2 regions of the Bradyrhizobium sp. MV1.5 genome follow, and region 1 is predicted to be linked to the other one. Evidence: predicted binding sites of a transcription regulator. Region 1 holds the regulator's gene; the other holds the start of a gene.
What was found. Region 1 encodes LexA, which represses DNA repair genes until DNA is damaged. Its sites were predicted from a motif close to TGTTCNNNNTGTGTTCNG; they were not measured.
Positions count from the first base shown of each region.

Region 2: AC0L2J_RS26645 (YifB family Mg chelatase-like AAA ATPase) is a predicted target of LexA. The motif match lies at 4,464-4,481, and genes of this name have one in related genera.

Region 1 covers NZ_JBVVPL010000027.1:42,896-48,720, forward strand. Annotated here, with positions in the region: gene AC0L2J_RS23485 (alpha-hydroxy acid oxidase) at 1-388, shown strand, start outside; gene AC0L2J_RS23490 (HAD family hydrolase) at 397-1,029, shown strand; gene AC0L2J_RS23495 (molybdopterin molybdotransferase MoeA) at 1,612-2,823, shown strand; gene lexA (transcriptional repressor LexA) at 3,000-3,701, shown strand; gene AC0L2J_RS23505 (hypothetical protein) at 4,108-4,542, shown strand; gene AC0L2J_RS23510 (ComEC/Rec2 family competence protein) at 4,681-5,825, opposite strand, start outside.
Region 2 covers NZ_JBVVPL010000034.1:63,371-69,195, forward strand. Annotated here, with positions in the region: gene AC0L2J_RS26635 (ATP-binding protein) at 1-2,164, opposite strand, end outside; gene AC0L2J_RS26640 (hypothetical protein) at 2,290-2,757, opposite strand; gene AC0L2J_RS26645 (YifB family Mg chelatase-like AAA ATPase) at 2,867-4,405, opposite strand; gene AC0L2J_RS26650 (PilZ domain-containing protein) at 4,634-4,879, shown strand; gene AC0L2J_RS26655 (tetratricopeptide repeat protein) at 4,960-5,745, shown strand.

The DNA of each region.
Region 1 (5,825 bases):
CTCCAACCATGGCGGCCGTCAACTCGATCACGGTCGCGGCGCCATGCACGTGCTGCCGGAGATCGTTGACGCCGTGAACGGCCGCGCCAAGATCATGGTCGATGGCGGCATCTGTCGCGGCACCGACATCGTCAAGGCGATCGCGGCGGGCGCCGACGTCGTCGGCATCGGCCGGCTGCAATGCTGGGCGCTGGCGGCGGCCGGCGAAGCCGGCGTGGCGCGCATGCTGGAGCTGCTCGAAGATGAAGTGCTGCGCTGCCTCGGCCTCTTGGGTGCGACCTCGTTCGCCGAGGTCAACAAATCCTGCCTGCACCAGGCGACCGCAACCAATGCGCCGAGTGTGTTCAGCGCGTTTCCGCTGTTCGACCACGAGCCGTATCGATACTGAGCGAAAGGATGCAGGTGAAATCGCTCTCTCCCGGAGCTGCGGATGCGCTCCTGTTCGATCTCGGCCGCGTGGTGCTCGATATCGATTTTTCCAAGGCGATCGCCTGCTGGGCGGGACATGCCGGCTGCAAGCCCGACGCCATCGTCGCGCGTTATGTGCGGGACAGCGAAGCCTATCGGTTGCACGAGATGGGGAAGATCAGCGATGAGGATTATTTCGCCTCATTGCGAGCCTCGCTCGGAATTGGCATTTCGGATGCGCAGTTCCTGGAAGGCTGGAACGCGATCTTCGCCGGTGAAATGCCTGAGATCTCCGAGCTGCTGCCGCGGGCAGCGAAGCAGATGCCGCTTTACGCTTTCTCCAACACCAACCGGCCGCACGTGGACCATTTCTCGAGGGAGTATGCCGACCTCCTCGGCCATTTCCGAGAGCTGTATTTGTCGTCCAGCATCGGCCTGCGCAAACCGGATGCGGAAGCCTTCGACCACGTCGTTGCGGCGATCGGCGTGCCCGCCGGGCGCATCGTGTTCTTCGATGATCTTGCTGAAAACATCGAGGGAGCGCGGGCGCGCGGCTTGACGGCGGTGCATGTGACCTCGCCGCGTGACGTCGGGAACGCGTTGAAGGCATTGGGCATCTGACGACGATCCGTCGGCGCGAAGCCCATGGAAGGTGCGCCCGACGGAACTAATTCGAAAGATTTTGGAACCAATCACTTTGTGCATTTTTATACAGAGTTCCCGGAACAGAATACCGTCTTCAGGAGTCTACAGCCCGTTGGGACTTCTACGAACGGGTGCATCACCGTGTTGGGCAAAAACTACCTCACTAGGCAGGCCTCTCTTCTCCTTGAATTCGCCAGGACAACTTCAGACTCGGACCTTTCCGCCAAGCTCGTGAGCAAGGCCGCCGACCTGAAATCCCAGGCCGATCCGCTGCCAGACAAAGACCAGGGGCCGAAGGCGCCCGACGTAACTCCCGGGCGGGCAGGGAGCTGATCAGTGGCGCTCGTCGTTCTCCTCTTGTCATGATTTTCGTCGCTTCCATGACCACTCTCCTGCCGATCCGTCACCTCGTGCCCCGACGCGCTTAATGCCGCCTTCCGGAACAATGTGAAGCGGCGGGACGACTGCGCCCGCTGAGCCGTTTTTGCCTCCGCGCCCGCGCTCGGCTAGAAGACTTGCGGAACATTCGCCCGAACGTGCCGAGCAGGAGTTTTCGCCGTGGCCTTGATGCCGGTTTCCGATGCGCTTGCCGCGGTGCTGGCGGGTGCAGAGCCGCTGCCGGAAGACATGATTTCCCTCGACGAGGCCTACCATCGCGTGCTCGCGCGTGACGTCGCCGCGCGACGCACGCAGCCGCCGCAGGCGATGTCCGCGATGGACGGCTACGCGGTGCGCGCGGCCGATGCCGCGACGATCGATTCGGAGCTCACCGTCATCGGCGAAGTCGCGGCGGGCCGGCCGTTCGCGGGGACGGTCGGCGCCGGCGAGGCCGTGCGGATCTTCACCGGCGGCGTCGTTCCCGCTGGCGCGGACGCCGTCGTGATCCAGGAGGACACGGTCGCCGCCGGCAAGCGTATCACGATCAAGGAAGCCGCGGTCGCCGGACGGCACATCCGCCGCGCCGGCGTCGATTTCCGCGAAGGCGACGTGCTCCTGCGCAAGGGAAGCCGTCTCACCGAGCGCGACCTCGCGCTCGCCGCCGGGATGAAACATCCGCACCTTGCCGTTTTCAGGCGACCGAAGGTCGCGATTCTCGCCACCGGCGACGAGCTGGTGATGCCGGGCACCACGCCCGGCCACGGCCAGATCGTCTATTCCAACGGCTACGCCCTGCACGCGCTCGCCCGCAGCGAAGGCGCCGAGACCATCGACCTCGGGATTGCCGCCGACACGCTGGAGGCGACCACCGCCGGCATCCGCCGCGCCCGCGAGAGCGGCGCCGACATCCTGATCACGACCGGCGGCGCATCGGTCGGCGACCACGATCTGGTCCAGCAGGCGCTGCGGGACGAAGGCATCGCGATGGCGTTCTGGAAGATCGCGATGCGGCCAGGCAAGCCGATGATGCACGGACGACTCGGCGCAATGGGTGTGATCGGCCTGCCGGGCAATCCCGTGTCGTCCTACGTGTGCGCTTTCCTGTTCATGGTGCCGCTGATTCGCGCCCTGTCGGGCCGTTCGGTGATTCACCATCGCCGTGAACGCGCCGTGCTCGGCCGCGACGTCGGCGCCAACGACCAGCGCGAGGACTATCTGCGGGCGCATCTGGAGGAGCGTGACGATGGCACACGCGTCGTTCTTCCCGTCAATCATCAGGACTCTTCGCTGCTTGCGAATCTCGCTGCAGCGCAGGTACTTCTCGTACGCGCACCATTCGCGCCGAAGGCCGAGACCGGCACGGCTTGCGAAGTGTTGCGGCTCCCCGTCTGAGCGCCTCGGCAACGCGCGTTCCGCGAAGTTTGCCCTGTTCACGGTAAATTAAGCAGTTGCGGAACATGTATCGAACATATAGTGTCCGTTCATGATTTGTTTCGAGCATGTAGCGGCTTATGGCCGAATTCAGCGTCTCGGAATCGGACGACATCAACCGGGGGACTTTGGTCGAGATGTTAACGCGCAAACAATACGAGCTTCTGCGGTTCATCAGTGAACGTCTGAAGGAAAGCGGCGTACCGCCCTCCTTCGACGAGATGAAGGATGCGCTCGACCTGCGCTCGAAGTCGGGCATCCATCGCCTGATCACGGCGCTCGAGGAGCGTGGCTTCATCCGACGCCTGCCCAACCGCGCCCGCGCGATTGAAGTCATCAAGCTGCCGGAGCTCCAGGCGGCCGCCGGCAGCCGCCGCGGCTTCACGCCGAGCGTCATCGAGGGCAATCTCGGCAAGGTGCGTGCGGGCTCCAGCCTGCCCGCTGACGAGGGCGAACGTCCCGTGGCGGTGCCGGTGATGGGCCGCATCGCGGCCGGCACGCCGATCGAGGCATTGCAGACCCGCAGCCATACCATCAGCGTACCGCCTGACATGCTCGGCTCGGGCGAGCATTACGCGCTCGAAGTACGCGGTGATTCCATGGTCGAGGCCGGCATCCTCGACGGCGACATGGCGCTGATCCAGCGCAACGAGAGCGCTGATACCGGCGACATCGTGGTGGCGCTGATCGACGACGAGGAGGCGACGCTGAAGCGCTTCCGCCGTCGCGGCGCCTCGATCGCGCTCGAGCCCGCCAACGCAGCCTATGAGGTCCGCATCCTGCCGCCCGACCGGGTGAAGATTCAGGGCAAGCTGATCGGGCTTTACCGGAAGTACTGATACCGGGAGTACTTGATGCGGGAGTGCTTCATACGGGAAGTACTACATGCCGGCCATCGCCGGTCAGAGATTGGAGCGGATCATCGTCCGCTCCGGCTGGATAGTCTTTCTGGTTCTGCACAGACTATCCGGCCCTTTGTCCGGCACTCGCTCCTCGCGACGCCCAGGAAACAGCACCGCTTCGCGGCTCGAATGTTCGCGGAAACAGCGGCTAGCACGCGCCTCCCAAATGCATCGCAGCGTGCTTTGTTCCTATTGAATTCGGGAAAGATAATGTGATCGCGGCTCGCTGAGACCAGCCGCAGATTTGCCCACAACCAAGCAGAGCGTTCGTGCTTCAACTCTGATAGAGGCCTGCGCCTCGATTGAGAGACGCGGGTTGCTATCCCAGCATGAGGAGCACCCGATGTGTGACTACAGCCTGCATGCCGTCGCGTCGCGCCCCGCCGAAGTCGGCGAGACGATTGTCACGACAAGCTTCCGCGGCACCTCGACGCGCGGCTTCGCCTCCGCAGCCGATCCGTCTGTTGCGGTCTGCCTGCTGCCGGGAACGGAGCTGGCCTTCGCCGACGACGTCCGCTACGACAATCGCTGGATCTGGACGCGCACCATCAACTCCCGCGTGGGCAAGTTCGGCAAGATCGATCCGCACGTTCCCGACCGCCATCATGACGCGATCGAATTCCCCGACGGCAAATACGTGCTGGTGACGCAGCTCGTCGAAGGCCAGCGAGCGACCGTGCTGCAACTGCCGGTGACTCAGTCGGTCACCGAGCGCGAGAACAAGGCGCAAATCATCGCCGACAGGCAGCCGACCGTCACGCACCTGCCGATCGGCTGACACAGCCGCCCTCCGGCTACGAGGTCGGAGGTCAGGATTGAATCGCCATCGCCGGCCGTGGCCGGCGAGAAGGTGTGGTTTGCGCCCGGCGAATCCGAGCGGATGCGCCACCCCACTGCATTGCTCCGCACCATCAGATCAATCGTCGGCCTGCAAGTCCGTCTCCGCGGGCGTTGCGTCCTTGATGCGGGACGCGGTCGCCTTCGGCGCAAGGCTGCCGTCGAAATCACCCTCGCCAGCGCCGGCCGGCAACCAGGGGCGGCTCGTGCCTCTCGCCCTCACCGCCTGAACCACAAATCCGTCACCGCGCTGCGCCAGCGCCAGCGCGCTCTGGCTGGCGAGCCGCTGCCGATCGACCACCATCGCCGCGCAATCGGACGGCGCGGGACGTGTCGTCACCACCAGCGCGGCCCGACTGCAATCGTCCACGAGAGCGTCGACGCGCAGTGCCAGCGCGACCAGCCTCCCGTCGGCCAGTGGCGTCACGCAGCCGGATTCGTCACAGGACACGCCATCGGCCAGCGAGGCTCTGCCGGCATCGCGCGGATCGGCGTCGGCAGCGAGCCATTCCTTGAGCAGAAAGCTGTCCTTGTTGGTCCTGATCAGGTGCAGATATCCGTCCCTGCCCCGCACCGCGACGCTCGCGCCATCCCCGGCAATCAGGACGTCGGGCTGCCGCGCCGACAGTCCCCAGAGGATCGCTGCCAGCAGCACCAGGGCGCCGGACCAGCGCAGCGGCGTGCGCAACAAGCCCAGCACGATGATTCCCAGGCTCGCCGCGATCAGCGGCGCGATCCCGAACGCCGGGATGCGGCCGACCGCGCCGGGCAAGGCCGCGACCCAGCGGGAGACCGCGACCATCCACTCGATGCCGATCCCCATCAGCCACCAGAACACGCTGTCCAGCCCGAACGGCGCAGCAAGCAGCCCCAACAGTCCCGCCGGCATCACCAGCGCCGAGACCACGGGCATCGCGCCGAGATTGGCGAGCACGCCGAACGGCGTGACACGGTGGAAATGGAACGCGGCATAGGGCGTAGTCGCAAGTCCCGCAATCAGCGAGGCCATGAACAGCATCGCGATCTCGCGCCCACCCCACATCGCAATGCGCGCGGTCGCCGAATGGTCCGGCGAGGCAAACAAATTCGGCATGCCGATCTGCACCAGCGCCACCAGCCCCAGCGTTGCCGCAAACGACATCTGAAAACTCGGATGCACCAGCGCTTCCGGCGCGACCGTCAGCACGATCAGCGCGGCGACAGCGAGCGTGCGGAAGGTGATGG
Region 2 (5,825 bases), on a different contig from region 1:
CGAGCGGCTTGATCAGAAACCCGTTCATGCCCGCTTCAAAGCAGGCGTAGCGATCTTCCACCAGCGTATTGGCGGTGAGCGCGAGGATCGGCGTGTGGTGGCCGCCTCTGGCTGCCTCATGCGCACGGATGCGTTTGGTCGTTTCGATGCCGTCGAGCTGCGGCATCTGGATGTCCATCAGCACGAGATCATAGGGCGTGCCGGCCGATGCCGCGCCGAGCCAGGATTCCAGCGCGGCCTCGCCATGGACAGCGATAACGACACGGTGGCCGAGTTTCGTCAGCAGCGAGCGCATCAACAACGCGTTGATCTCGTTGTCCTCGGCGACGAGAATTGACAGGCCTTTCGCCGGTGCCGCGGCGGTGGATGGGGTCGATGGCTCCGGCGCGAGATCGGGCGAGGCGACCTCCGGGGGCAGCGCGAGGCGTGCGGCGAGTGAGGCGGCGCGCAGCGGCTTTACCAGGAAGCCGGTGAAGGCCGGCGAGAGTTTCTCGTGGCGCGAGCCGGACGTCAGCAGCACGAGGCGTTGCGTCGCATGGCTGCGTGCGGCTTCGCCGAGGCGGTCTGCGATGGCAGCGCCGAGCGCGCGATCGATCAGCACCGAATGCCATGAGCGTTCCGGCAGCAGCGCTTCCGCCACCGCGGCGTCCGTCACCATGCAGGTCTGGCCGCCCCAGCGCTCCAGCCGCCGCGCGATCAGGGAGGCCTCGATGCCGTCGGCAATCAGCAGGATCGACTTGCCGGTGAGATCGAGACTCGGGAATGCCGTCTGTTCCGCATCGACGGCGGATGACGCCAACGGGATCGCGACCTCGAAGGTCGAACCCTTGCCCGGCTCGCTCGTAAGCGTGATGCGGCCGCCCATGCGCTTGACGATGCGCTCGCTGATGGCGAGACCGAGGCCGGTGCCGCCATAGCTGCGGGCGACGCGCTCGTCGGCCTGCTCGAATTCGCGGAAAATGCGCTGTTGCGCGTCGGCTGCGATGCCGATGCCGGTGTCGCGCACCAGAAAACTGATCTCGTTCGGCCAGATGCCGGGCTCGACGATCAGCGCGACGCCGCCGCTCACAGTGAATTTGATGGCGTTGCCGGCGAGGTTGAGCAGCACCTGGCGCAGCCGCGCGGCATCGCCGACCACTTCGAGCGGCAGCCGCTCGTCGACATAGGCGGCGATCTCGAGCTGCTTCGCCTGCGCGCGGGGCGCGAGCAGCTCGGTGATGTCCTCGATCAGGCCTGAGAGGGCGAAGGGACGCTGCTCGAGATCGAGCTTGCCGGCTTCGATCTTGGAATAGTCGAGCAACTCCTCGATCAACGCCATCAGCGCTTCGCCGGAGGTCTTCACGGCCCTGGCGTAGGTCGACTGTTCCGGCGTCAGCGTGGTGTCGAGCAGCAGCCCGCCCATGCCGATGATGCCGTTGAGCGGCGTGCGGATCTCGTGCGAGGCCATCGCCAGGAAGCGCGATTTGGCCCGGTTGGCGGCGTCGGCCTGATCGCGGGCGTCGGACAGCGCACGCTCGGTCTCGGTGCGGTCGGTGACGTCGCGTCCGACGCTCTGCAATTCGGCGGGCTGGCCGGCGTCGAGTCGGACATAGCCTTCGCGCCAGGCGATCCAGCGCGCACCGAGCGGAGTTGCGATCTTCTGGTCGTGAATGCGCGTGCCGTTGCTCTCGCGGGCGCTGTCGCCCTGCTCCAGCACGTCGAAATCAAAGGGCGTACCGACCAGCGCGCCGCGCGCCTGTCCGGCAAGCGCGCAATAGGCGTCGTTGGCGAAGGTGATGCGGCCGCTTGTGTCGCGCAGCACGATCAGATCGCCCTGCTGTTCGAACAGGCTGCGAGCGCGCTCCTCGGCCTCCTTCAGCTCCCAATTGCGGTCGATCAGCGTTTCGTTGTGGGCGGCCAGCGCACGCATCCGCTTGTTGACGAAGCGCAGGCGCATGCTGAGCGTGGCGAGGCCGAGGCAGGCGAGCGCGAACAGGAAGCTGACGCCGATCGCAAACGCATTGGGATCGTAGCCGGACGTCTCGGACCGGCTGCCGGAGACAAAGCCATAGGCGCCGCCGAAGGTCGCCGAGAAGATCATGATGGAGCGGATCGCAAAGGCGATTCGGGGGTACTGTCGCCTGAAGCGGCGCATGCGCACCTTGATCCGGAACGTCCGATCCATCGCCACCGACCCGACTCTTTTCGTAAAAACCTGTGCTCGCTGTAAACGACGATGTGCCGCCGACCTTGCGAACAGTTTGAGGCCCTGCGATCGCCTCCAAACAGGGTTGACGAAGCGTTAACGGCTCAAAGCGAGGCTGCCTGGAGAGGGCGGTGGCCGCCGCGGGCGCCGACGATCAGCGCCGCCGCCTCGCGCTGGGAGAAGGTCTTCGAGCGCACATAGACGCGGTAATCCGCCGGCCCCTCGCTGGAGAGATAGATCACCTGACCGCCGTCGACGGGCTGCGCCGCAATCGAGATCAGGCGGGTCGAAGGAGTGGCCTGGCAGGATTCCGATTCCGAACCGAGGCCGTCATCGACGACGGCGAAGTCGGCAGCGTCCGCATCCTCGGTGATCTGAACCCGCACCGTGGCGCGCGCGGGATCATCGGTGAAGGCGACATGCACGCCGGCGGTCCAGAACAACGACGTCAGCTCGACCGAGGTGTCGCCGAGGGCGATGCAGGGATGCGAGACCGATCCGATCTCGCTGCGCGCGAACACCGCGGCCGCCAACAGGGGAATAACCGACGCCAGGATCTTGAAACGCAACATGACACGCTACTCGCCGGGCCCTGGGGAAACTCGTGGCGCGAACTGATGGGCCTTATGGTTTGCAGAGCGTAAAGGAAACTCGTTACCGCCGGGTTGATGCGCTGGATGATCAGGCGATCTGCCGCACATCCTCCGCGAGTGCGCGATAGGACAGCGCCTCGGCGAGATGCAGCCGGCCGATCCTGTCGGCGTGGTCGAGATCGGCCAGCGTGCGCGCCACCCGCAGCACGCGGTGATAGCCACGCGCCGACAGCCGCATGGTCTCGGCGGCGTCGCGCAGCAGCTTCTGGCCTTGCGCATCCGGCTTGGCGATCTCCTCCAGCACCGAGGCCGGGGCTTCGGCATTGGTGCGAACCTTCGGCAGGCCGGCAGCCGCGTAACGCGCGAGCTGGATGTCGCGTGCCGCCGCGACGCGCGCGGCAACCTCGGCCGAGCCCTCTGCCGGCGGCGGCAGGATCAAATCGGCCGCGGTCACCGCGGGAACCTCGATGCGCAAATCGATGCGGTCCATCAGTGGTCCCGAGATGCGGGCCTGGTAATCGCCGGTGCAGCGATCGACGCGGCCGCGCTTGCAGGCATAGCCGGGTTCGAACGCATTGCCGCAGCGGCAGGGATTCATCGCCGCGACCAGCATGAAGCGTGCGGGATAGGTGACGCGGTGATTGGCGCGCGACACCGAGACCTCCCCGTTCTCCAGCGGCTGACGCAGCGAATCCAGCACGCGCGGATCGAATTCCGGGAGCTCGTCGAGGAACAGCACGCCCTGATGCGCGAGCGAGATCTCGCCGGGCCGTGCGCGCATGCCGCCGCCGGTGAGCGCGGCCATGCTGGCGGAATGATGCGGCGAGCGAAACGGCCGTCGCGCCGTCAGCGCGCCGCCCTCGATCTCGCCCGCAACAGAGGCGATCATCGAGACTTCGAGCAACTCGCCCGGTGACAGCGGCGGCAGGATCGAGGGCAGGCGTGCCGCCAGCATCGATTTGCCGGCGCCGGGCGCGCCGATCATGAGCAGGTGATGACCGCCGGCGGCCGCGATCTCGAGCGCCCGCTTGGCGCTCTCCTGTCCCTTGATGTCGCGCAGGTCGAGCGGCGAGCTTGCTGCTTCATGCACCTTCGGCACGGGCCGCGACAGCACCTGCGTTCCCTTGAAATGGTTCGCGATCTGGATCAGCGAACTCGCGGCGATGATCTGGATGTCCGGGCTCGCCCACGCCGCTTCCGATCCGCAAGCCGCCGGACAGATCAGCCCCTCCTCGCGCACATTGGCGCCGATCGCGGCGGGAAGAACACCGGCCACCGGTGCGATCGATCCGTCGAGGCCAAGCTCGCCCAGGACGGTGAAGCCGGTCAGCGCGTCCGGAGGGATCGCGCCGATCGCCCCCATCAGACCGAGCGCGATCGGCAGGTCATAATGGCTGCCCTCCTTGGGCAGATCGGCGGGCGCGAGATTGACGGTGATCCGCCGCGCCGGCAGCGCCAGTCCCGAGGCGATCAGCGCCGAGCGGACCCGCTCGCGCGCTTCCGACACCGCCTTGTCGGGGAGACCGACGATCGCGAAGGCCGGCAGACCCGGCGCGACCTGCACCTGCACGTCGACCGCGCGGGCCTCGATCCCCTCAAAGGCGACGGTAGAAACCCGCTGAACCATGCCCGAACCAGCCTGCCCTTTTGCACAATTAGGGGTAGCAGAGCGGGCCAGTTCTGGCAAGAACAATACGGGAACGTGTCGAGGGGGCCTGCAAGGCCCTAACCGATCGTAAACACGACGAAGACACTACGCTTCGAATGCAAACTGCTCCGCTCAGCACATCCCAACGAATGTCCGCTACTCCTAGGGCTGCGGGATGGGCCGTGGTCTAACGGGTGAACAATTCAGATGCTTGCAAATCGCCGGAGAAGCGAACGACGGATGTGCACGCGGCTCGCCAAGATTCATTTTGGCGCGGGTTCGCTGCCGCGGGACTGCACGATCACGGATATTTCGGATGGCGGCGTGAAAGTCGTGGCGGAATTTCTGGAGGTGCCGCCGCAATTCACCATCATCTTCGCGCCCGACTATTCCCGCCAGTGCCGCCTGCGCTGGCGCATCGGCTGCGAGTTCGGCGCAGAATTCACCGACTAAGCTTTCGGAAGCGCCCCGCCTTAACGGGACTTTAGCGTTAATCGGTAAGCATCTCTGATCAGTCGCCGAGTGATCAGAGTATGTCCAAGCGTTTGTCCGTCGCCTCCCTTCCGGCGAGATATCTGTTTTCCGCGCTTCTGATCCTGGCCCTCGGCGGCTGTCAGACCACCGGCATCGAGGACATCACCGGCGCGCTCGGCGGAAGGTCGGACACGGCTGGCAGGGCCGACGCCAAGCCGGACGTGAGGCCGGATATGGACGCGCTGCGCGAGCGCTATCGCGCCAAGCCTGGCGATCCCAACATCGCGCTCGAATACGGCAAGGCGTTGCGCCAGACCGGCCAGCGCGCGCAGGCGCTCGCGGTGCTGGAGCAGGCCGTGCTCGCCCATTCCAGCAACAAGGCGCTGCTCGCCGGCTATGGCCGCGCGCTCGCCGACAGCGGCAGTTTCCAGCAGGCGTTCGACGTCTTGGGTCGCGCGCATTCGCCCGAGGATCCCGACTGGCATATCCTGTCGGCGCAGGGCGCCGCGCTCGATCAGCTCGGCCGCAACGAGGAGGCGCAGCAATACTACGCCGCCGCGCTGAAGATCGTGCCCGAAGAGCCGTCGGTGCTGTCCAATCTCGGACTGTCCTACATGCTGCAGAACAATCTGCCGCGGGCGGAGGAAACGATGCGCCGGGCACACGAGCGCAATCCCGCTGATTCCCGCGTGCGCGCCAATCTCGCGCTCGTGCTGGGACTGGAAGGAAAGCAGGCCGAGGCCGAAACCGTCGTGAAGGCGGATCTGCCGCCGGATCAGGCGGCGGCAAAGGTCACGGCGCTGCGGCAGTTGCTGGTGAAAAAGCAGCAGCGGGCGGAGAAGTAACCGGCTCGTTCCTGAGCTCGACGGATTGAGCCTCGCCGAGCGCACCGAGGGAGGTGCGTTCCCTCCCCCCTTGTGGGGGA